4 regions of the Synechococcus sp. HIMB2401 genome follow, and region 2 is predicted to be linked to each of the others. Evidence: predicted binding sites of a transcription regulator. Region 2 holds the regulator's gene; each other region holds the start of a gene.
The links. Region 2 encodes NtcA, which controls nitrogen genes in cyanobacteria. Its sites were predicted from a motif close to GTANCNNNNGNTAC; they were not measured.
Positions count from the first base shown of each region.

Region 1: the regulator NtcA is predicted to act here: its motif matches at 851-864, upstream of AAXE93_RS05925 (molybdenum cofactor guanylyltransferase).
Region 3: the regulator NtcA is predicted to act here: its motif matches at 1,356-1,369, upstream of AAXE93_RS07975 (DUF4278 domain-containing protein).
Region 4: the regulator NtcA is predicted to act here: its motif matches at 1,029-1,042, upstream of glnA (type I glutamate--ammonia ligase).

Region 1 covers NZ_JBDJKK010000002.1:187,884-190,082, forward strand. Annotated here, with positions in the region: gene AAXE93_RS05920 (GTP 3',8-cyclase MoaA) at 1-222, opposite strand, end outside; gene AAXE93_RS05925 (molybdenum cofactor guanylyltransferase) at 219-815, opposite strand; gene AAXE93_RS05930 (NarK family nitrate/nitrite MFS transporter) at 1,078-2,199, shown strand, end outside.
Region 2 covers NZ_JBDJKK010000002.1:559,336-561,534, forward strand. Annotated here, with positions in the region: gene AAXE93_RS07730 (DUF3084 domain-containing protein) at 1-671, opposite strand, end outside; gene ntcA (global nitrogen regulator NtcA) at 699-1,415, opposite strand; gene rph (ribonuclease PH) at 1,474-2,199, opposite strand, start outside.
Region 3 covers NZ_JBDJKK010000003.1:6,059-8,257, reverse strand. Annotated here, with positions in the region: gene AAXE93_RS07985 (hypothetical protein) at 1-25, opposite strand, end outside; gene AAXE93_RS07980 (hypothetical protein) at 200-388, opposite strand; gene AAXE93_RS07975 (DUF4278 domain-containing protein) at 1,109-1,276, opposite strand.
Region 4 covers NZ_JBDJKK010000001.1:627,791-629,989, forward strand. Annotated here, with positions in the region: gene AAXE93_RS03835 (alanine--glyoxylate aminotransferase family protein) at 1-281, opposite strand, end outside; gene AAXE93_RS03840 (allophycocyanin subunit beta) at 377-901, opposite strand; gene glnA (type I glutamate--ammonia ligase) at 1,108-2,199, shown strand, end outside.

The DNA.
Region 1 (2,199 bases), 370 kb from region 2:
GCTCAACAACGGCTCTCCACCGGTGAGCCGCAACGTTTGTGCCCCCAGGCGCGTGGCCACACGAATCACACGAATCTGCTGCTCAATGGTGAGCAGGCCAGGGGGCTCCTCCACATCCGGACAGCAGTACGGACAGGCGAGATTGCAGCGGGCCGTGAGCGATAACCGCAGCACCCCGATGGGCCGGTTGAGGCGGTCTGCAAGCGGCAGCGACGTGCTCATCCCTCCAAAGCTGCCAGATCTGCGGGGCAGTTGGCATTCACCAACGCCTCCGCAGGCAAGCGCACCGCCTGATGGGGAACGCAGGTCAACCAATCCATCCAGCGCAACTCTCCGCGTTGCAGTTGCTGATCAAGGCAGGAGCGGAAGGGAGAACCGGAGGGGATCACCGCCAGCAACGGCTGCAGCCGTTGCCCGTCATGGGCCACCGCTGCTTGCTCCGGGGCACGATTCCAGGCTGCGATCAGCTGCTGGACAACGGCCGTGCGCAAAAGCGGCATGTCCACCGGCAGCACCAACAAGGCCTCTCCAGGCTGAGACGGCAACAGCCTGGCCAGCGCCTGCAGGGGGCCATTCCAGGGAGGGGGTTCCAGCAGCACGGAACATCCGGGCCGGTGGGCCAGCAGCTCTGCGTGCACGGGATGACGACTCAACACCTGCACCGGATGACCGAGCGGCAACAGCTGGTCAACCAGGGCCGTGAGCCAGACACCACCGGAGGGGTGCGGCAAGAGGGCCTTGTCACGCCCCATGCGACGGCTGCTTCCGCCACTGAGCACACAAACCCGCAAGCCTTGATTCACATCGTCGACCAACAATCTGCACCAGCAAAGTCCAACAACCCACAAAAGTTGCAACCGCTACCAAACCGCTGCGGCACAAGATCACCTGATCCGACCAATCAGCCCCATTGATGTTTGCCCGGAAACACAAAAACACAAATCGGTAACCAATCTGACCAAACAAGGGATAGGCGAATTGATTAACTGCGCGAGTTAAACGGATTTTCTTTTCGACCGTTTTGCCATCCCCGGGCACCTTTCCTTTTGAAGCCCGAGATTCCTTCTCTTCTCCTCAATGCTTGGCGACCTTTGGTCGTTCCAGGGCAGGTACCGAACCCTTCACCTGACCTGGATCGCCTTCTTCCTGACCTTCGTGGTCTGGTTCAACCTGGCCCCTCTGGCCACCACCGTGAAAGCGGACCTGGGTCTGACCGTTGGTCAGATCCGCACAGTGGCCATCTGCAACGTGGCCCTCACCATTCCGGCGCGCGTGCTGATCGGCATGCTGCTGGACAAATTCGGACCCCGGATCACCTACTCCTCGATCCTGGTGTTCTCGGCGATTCCATGCCTGCTGTTTGCGTCCGCTCAGGACTTCAACCAGCTGGTGGTGGCCCGTCTGCTGCTCTCCATCGTTGGCGCCGGCTTCGTGATCGGCATCCGCATGGTGGCCGAGTGGTTCCCGCCCAAGGAAATCGGCCTGGCTGAAGGCATCTATGGCGGCTGGGGCAACTTCGGCTCCGCCTTCTCCGCCCTCTCCATGGTGGCCCTCGCTGGCTTCCTCTCCTTCTCCGGCGGCTTCGAACTGCCCACTGGAGCTGTTCTGAACTGGCGCGGTGCCATCGCTCTGACCGGCATCGTCTCGGCCGTCTACGGCTGCTTCTACTTCTTCAACGTCACCGACACCCCCCCCGGCAAGACGTATCAGCGCCCTGCGAAAACCGCAGGTCTGGAAGTCACCTCGATGCGCGACTTCTGGGGTCTTCTGGGCATGAACGTGCCCTTCGCAGCCATCCTCTGCGTGCTCTGCTGGCGCCTGTCCAAGGTGGGCTTCCTCACCGCAAGCACCTATCCGCTGGCCCTCGGCGCCGTCGCAGTCTGGTTTGCCTTCCAGACCTGGGGAATCATCCGCACCAACCGCGACCTGATCCTCGGCAACAAGGTTTATCCCAAGGAAGATCGCTACGAGTTCCGCCAGGTGGCGATCCTCGAGCTCACCTACATCGTGAACTTCGGCTCCGAACTGGCCGTGGTTTCGATGCTGCCCACCTTCTTTGAAACCACCTTCGATCTGCCGAAGGCCACCGCCGGAATCCTGGCGTCCTGCTTCGCTTTCGTGAACCTGGTCGCCCGCCCTGCTGGCGGTCTGATCTCCGACCGCGTCGGCAGCCGCAAGAACACCATGGGCTTCCTCACT
Region 2 (2,199 bases):
AGATTGGCCTCCTGCAACAGCCTGTCGACAGCCTGTTTGGCCTGGTCCGGAGCATCGAGTCGAACCGTTGCTCTTGCCAAGGTCTGTCCGCTGCTGATCACCACCGATCCACGCCGCAAGGCGACCAGATTGCGTTCCAGTTCTTTGAGTTCCTGCTCACCGGCACGGATGCGGCTGCGAACGCTGTTGAGTTCGGCTTCCGTGCGCTGGATGTCCGCATCGCGGGAGGCGATGTCCTGGCTGAGACGTTCACGTTCGGCTTCGAGTTGGGCCAGCTCCTTCTGAAGAGGAGCCAGTTCGAGGCGCAGGGTGTTGGCCCGTTGCTGTGATTGCTCGAGCTCAATGGCGATCCGTTTGGTTTCCGTTTGGGTCTTGTCCCGTTCCCGCTCGGCTGCCTTCAGCTGCTGACGGCTGTCTTGGAGTTTCTCCTGCAGGGCATCCAGTTCAAACAGGCCCACCCGCAACTGCCGGCTCACCAGAAGCATCAGGCCAAGTGAGAGTGCGCTGATCAGGCTGCCGGTCAACACCGTGATCAAAACGGCGGTGCGCCGTGGGCGCATGCTGAACAAACTCAGTCGCGCTTTGCCGACGCGGCTGCCCAAGCGGTCGCCCAGGGTCGACAGCACGCCCCCGAGCACCAACAGAACCAGAATCAGTGCCCAGCCGCTCATCGCTGCACAAGTCGGGCGATGGCAGGCCTAGCTGAAGCGTTTGGCCAGCGCGATCGGATCCAGAACGGTGATTTTCTTGCGGTCAATCTGAACCAGACCGGATTGACGCAAGTCTCCCAGCAGACGCGTGATTGTGACGCGTGTTGAGCCAATTGCTTCAGCGATGGCCTGATGGGACAGGCGCAGGTCGATGGTGATGCCCAGCTCATCTGCTACGCCGAAGTCCCTGCAAAGCACCAGCAGGAAGCTCACCAGTCGGGATGACATGTCCCGATGGGTGAGGGTTTCAATCATCGTCTCGGTCTGCAGAATCCGGCTGGAGAGACCCTGAAGCAAGCGCAGGCCAACGCTGGTGTCTGCTTCGATGGCGGCCTTCACGGAGGTCGCTGGTGCCGTCACCATTTCGACCCGGGTGAAGGCCACAGCGTGATAGAAGCGGTCTGATCGTTGACCTGTCAGCAGTGACAGCACCCCGAAGAGGCTGTTCTCGCGGAGCAGGGCCACGGTGATCTCTTCTCCCGATTCGTAGACGCGGGACAGACGAACGGCCCCCCGGCGGATCAGATACACCCGTTCTGCGGGATCTCCAGGGAAAAAGATGGTCTTGTTGCGATCCACCAGTTCACTGCTGGCGCCATCGAGATCCCGGATGATCTCCAGCAGAGAACGGTTGGCGGGCTCTGCGCTGGGAGCTGGAGCCACCATCTGCGGGGCGTATCGGCTGAAACCTCGGCTACTGGTCATGACAACCCCCTGGTGTGGCGAAGTTACGGAGCCGGCGGTGGCCGCCATGTAGCGGTTATTACGTAACGCTGCTGTGCTCGTTGAAGGCCTGGCGTTGCGCCTGCATCAGGGATGTCAATCCCGGCTCTGCTAAATCCAGCAGCTCATTGAGTTGGCTGCGACTGAAGGGCGCACCCTCCGCAGTTCCCTGGATTTCCAGCAGACGGCCATCGCCGGACTGCACAACGTTCAGGTCCACCTCGGCTCGGCTGTCTTCGCTGTAGTCCAGATCCAGCAAGGCCTGGCCATCAACCAAGCCAACGGATACAGCCGCCACCTGATCGATCAGGGGCGATTGCTCCAGCACTCCCTGGTCCACCAGGGATCGGCAGGCTTGGTCCAGGGCGAGCCAAGCCCCGGTGATCGAGGCCGTCCGGGTGCCGGCGTCCGCTTGGATCACGTCGCAGTCGATCAGCAAGGTGCGCTCCCCTAGACGCTCCATGTCGATCACGGCGCGCAGGCTTCGGCCGATCAGCCGCTGAATTTCCTGGGTGCGACCCGAGAGTTTCATCAGCTCCCGTGATTGCCGCTGTGGGGTGGATCCGGGCAGCAACCGGTATTCGGCGCTGAGCCATCCCAATCCTTCTCCCTTGCGCCAGCGGGGAACCTTGTCCTCCAAGCAAACGCTGCAGAGAACAGCGGTTCGGCCGGTGTGAACCACAAGGGAGCTCAAGGCAAACCCCATGGGATTCCAGGTCACCGAGAACGGTCGCAACTGCTGCGGGCGACGGCCATCAGTGCGTTG
Region 3 (2,199 bases), on a different contig from region 2:
GAACCGTCTTTGCTTCAGAGTTCATCTAGATCAACCTCTTGAGGCGGAAGCTTGTATGAGCGGGAATAAGCCCTTCTAACAATCCTCCTAAGAAGCAGGAAGGTCATTCCCATCAACAGCAGTAGAAGAGCCTCCACGACAACAGTGTGGCGCTAAACGTCGTAATCCCTGATCAGGCAGATGGCGCTGTAAGCATCACTCATGCGATGAGGGGGCTGCCGTGACGAACGATCGAGGTCACTTCATTAGTGGTCGCATCAACCACCATGTAAGTGCACATCAGCGCCTTCGACTTTGTGCGGGCACACAGGTAAGCCCTGAATTCCGTTTGGAAGTAGAGCTCCTTGACCCAACGGTCGGGAGCTTCTTGCTTGACGACGTTGTACATGGCTATTGCCTGGACCCTTGCTCTAGCAATGCCTTTGATGCGCTAGCCCAAACCACGGAATTTCCGTTGTTTAGGCACCAACACTTATCCAACGAGTCGGTCATCCTCAGCCAGGATCGCTTTCCCTTTTGAAATCCTCAGCACCTCACCTGAGTTGCCGGGACTTTCGTACATGACTCGATAGAGCCCGAAAGTATTCAGCGATTTGGCCCGGGCGTTGGTGAAAGCCTTGAACTCAGTCTCGAAGCACTGCTCCTGAAACCAAATGTCGGGCCCATCGCTTCGTTCAACACAGAACATCATCTGTTTCCCTTGAGGTTCTCAGCTTGGAGAGGGCAGAGCTGCTCGCTTGCTATCTCCAAATGAGCTTCGGGATCATGTCTTCAGTTGACGACCAGTCAGCAAGGGAGCCATTCAGCCTTACGAGCCCCGCTCGTCAATGGCACATGATGTTCTTTGGCTAAGGATTCCCAGTGATCACCCTGACGAAATCGCTGTTCACATGGAAGACGGCAGGAATCCTGACAGGACTGAAGCTGGCAACACTGGCAGTCGTACTTGGCCTTGCTCGTGCGGGGCTTCTCCCAGCCTGGTTCCCCCACTGGGGTTAGCCAGCTTCGGAGCCCAGCCCATCTCCTTCTGGGAAGTCGGTGCTTAGATGCAGGCAAAAAGAAACCCCCGCCGTGGGCAGGGGCTTGAGATCTTCTGATTAAGCCTTGATCACTTGGCGTAGGAAACACCGCGGTAGGTCAGGCTTGGATGAGCATTGTGAGCGACTTCTTCGCGGCAGGTGTTGTAAGTCTCGCGGCGGTAGGTCAGCTCAATACAAGCTTTGGGCGAGGCTGCTGGAGCCTCGTAGGAGTGACCTCTGTAGAGAAGAGCAGTCATGGTTAGTTCCTCAGAAAATTCCAAGTCCCCGTTCCGTGGCTTGGAGTGTCTGCGCCCCTTCAAAAGGGGTGAACGTTGTGTAGCGGTTGCTACAGATCTTTTATACAGGGTCGTCACCCCCCCCTGTCGTTCATATGGATACACAGCACTTTTCTGGCTGGATTCAGCTCAGTGCCCTCATCCAATTCCAGGCAAGCGGAGCCCCGAGCGATTGAAGCTCCGCTGCACCGCCAGCTCTGCCAGTTGCGGTGCAATTCCGTCGTAACCGCACTGACTTCAGCTAAATCGCGTTACTTACTACGGAATCGCAGACAGGGTGATCCGCTGCAGCTCTATAGAGCAGATCACCTGAGCCAAGCCCACCACCCTCTCGTGGGGACGTGTCTCTATTGAGGTCATAGCTCTAATGGTCTGGGCTTTGCCACAGCCAGACAGGAGTTCAGTCCACGAGTTCAGTGTCTTTGCGGACAAACCAGTCGTTCTCATCCGCGAATCTCTTTTCGATACGGCGACGAGTCTCAGCAACGTGTCGGCGTTGTGCCCACAATTCGCCAACGAACTTTGCGAGTCGTTCGCGGTGATCCCCACGCTGCATTGGCACCGAGGGATCCTGCTCCGTTGTTTCTGGATAACGAGTGGTCATTTAGATCGGGATGGTTGAACTCAACCCTTAGCCAGATCTTTGGTTGGAGGCCATTTCCCAAAAAGAAACCCCGGAGGTGTCTCCGAGGTCGCTAACCCTTTCGGTTGATCCCCATCACCCGACCGGACTGGACAAAACTAGCCTCGTTGGACTCAGAAGTGCCAACAAATCCATATTCCGGACATAGTGCGGTGAAGTTCTGTACCGACTCTTAAGACACCAAATGTGGGGCTAGGCAGTGGCAAAGAGCTGGGCCATATTGTCAGTTCCCCCATCACCT
Region 4 (2,199 bases), on a different contig from region 2:
TCCATGGCAGCACTGCCGGTGCCGCTCATCGGAAGCGTGAGGCGGTTGTCGGTCTGCCAGGCGTAACGCAGCAGTTCCTGCACTTCGCCCATCAGATCCACATAGAGAGGATCAAGGTGACCAATCGGGGTTCGCGACAGAGCCTTCAGAACTGTTGGATGGGCGTTGGAGGGGCCTGGTCCAAGCAGGAGGCGGTCGGGTGTGCCGATCGGTGCAAAGGCTTTGCGGTGACGATCGTCAACAGAGAGGAGTGAGTTCGTCGTCGCCAAAGCCCTGTTCATTGGTTCGAGTGTTGAGCCTACGCAGTCACGCCCCTTGAAAGGGGTGAGGGAGGCTTGATTGCAATCTGTTCAGGTCTTGCGTTGAGCGTGCTGGATCAGCGCTGGCGCACATTGGTTTCACCCAGGCCCTTGGCCAGGTGATCGAACGGCTGAAGAACGGTGGCGAGCTGATCGGATGCAGCACCGTTGGCCAGAAGCATCTCGGAAACAACCTCTCCCAGCAGAACGATGCTGCGGACCGTTGGGCCGGTGGGAACGCCGAGACTCTTGTAGGTGTCGTCGAGTCCGTTCAGCACACGCTCATTGAGGATCGTGCTGTCACCGGCCACCAGGGCGTAGCTGGCGTAACGCAGGAAATAGTCCATATCCCGCAGGCAGGCGGCGAGCCGACGGGTGGTGTAGGCGTTGCCGCCAGGCAGCAACAGGTCGGGTTCATCCCGGAACAGGCGCTGGCTGGCCTCACGCACAATCTCGGCCGAGGATCCGTTGATCAGCTCTACGGCCTGAATCCGCAGTGCAGACTCATCCAGATACACATTGATGCTGTCGATCGCCGGGCGGTCGAAATAGCGACCCAGCTGGTCGTAACGACCGATCAGACCGCTGATTGCATCGCGCATGTCCCTGAATCTCCAGAGGATCCCCAGCGGAAGCTAACACCGTTGAGGCGGGCAGATCCTTTGGCATGCCTGCATTTCAGCCAAGTTGACAGAAACGGTTACGCAGTCGCCTTCCAGCAGCTGAAACGTACCCCTTGATACAAAATGGTGTCTTGTGGCTGTATACGGTCACATCACTGCACAATTCAGTCGAGCAGTCCCTTCTTATGTCGAAATCCCCCCAGGACGTCCTGCGCCAGATCAAGGACGAAGGCATCGAACTGATCGACCTCAAATTCACCGATCTGCACGGCAAGTGGCAGCACCTGACGGTGTGCACCGATCTGCTGGAGGAAGAATCCTTCACGGAGGGCCTGGCTTTTGACGGCTCATCCATCCGCGGCTGGAAAGGCATCCAGGCCTCCGACATGGCCATGGTGCCGGACGCCAACACGGCCTGGGTGGACCCCTTCTACCGGCACAAAACCCTGAGCATGATCTGCTCGATTCAGGAGCCACGCACCGGCCAGCCCTACGAGCGCTGCCCCCGCGCCCTGGCCCAGAGGGCACTGAATCATCTGGCCAGCACCGGCCTGGCCGATATGGCCTTCTTCGGCCCTGAGCCGGAGTTCTTCCTCTTCGACGACGTCCGCTACAACTCGGCTGAAGGGGGTTCCTTCTACAGCGTTGACACGATCGAAGCGGGCTGGAACACCGGACGGATCGAAGAAGGCGGCAACCTCGCCTACAAGATTCAGGAGAAGGAGGGCTACTTCCCTGTCGCACCCAACGACACCGCCCAGGACATCCGCTCCGAGATGCTCCTGCTGATGGGTCAGCTGGGCATTCCCACCGAGAAGCACCACCACGAGGTGGCAGGCGCTGGTCAGCACGAACTCGGCATGAAATTTGCTGAGCTGATCCAGGCCGCCGACAACGTGATGACGTACAAGTACGTCGTGCGCAACGTGGCCAAGAAGTACGGCAAGACCGCCACCTTCATGCCCAAGCCGGTCTTCAACGACAACGGCTCCGGCATGCACGTGCACCAGAGCCTCTGGAAAGGCGGTCAGCCCCTGTTCTTCGGCGAAGGCACCTACGCCAACCTCTCGCAGACGGCACGCTGGTACATCGGTGGCATCCTCAAGCACGCCCCCGCCTTCCTGGCCTTCACCAACCCCACCACCAACAGCTACAAGCGTCTGGTGCCCGGTTTCGAAGCCCCGGTGAACCTCGTCTACTCCGAGGGCAACCGCTCTGCCGCCGTGCGGATCCCGCTCACCGGCCCGAGCCCGAAGGCCAAGCGCCTCGAGTTCCGC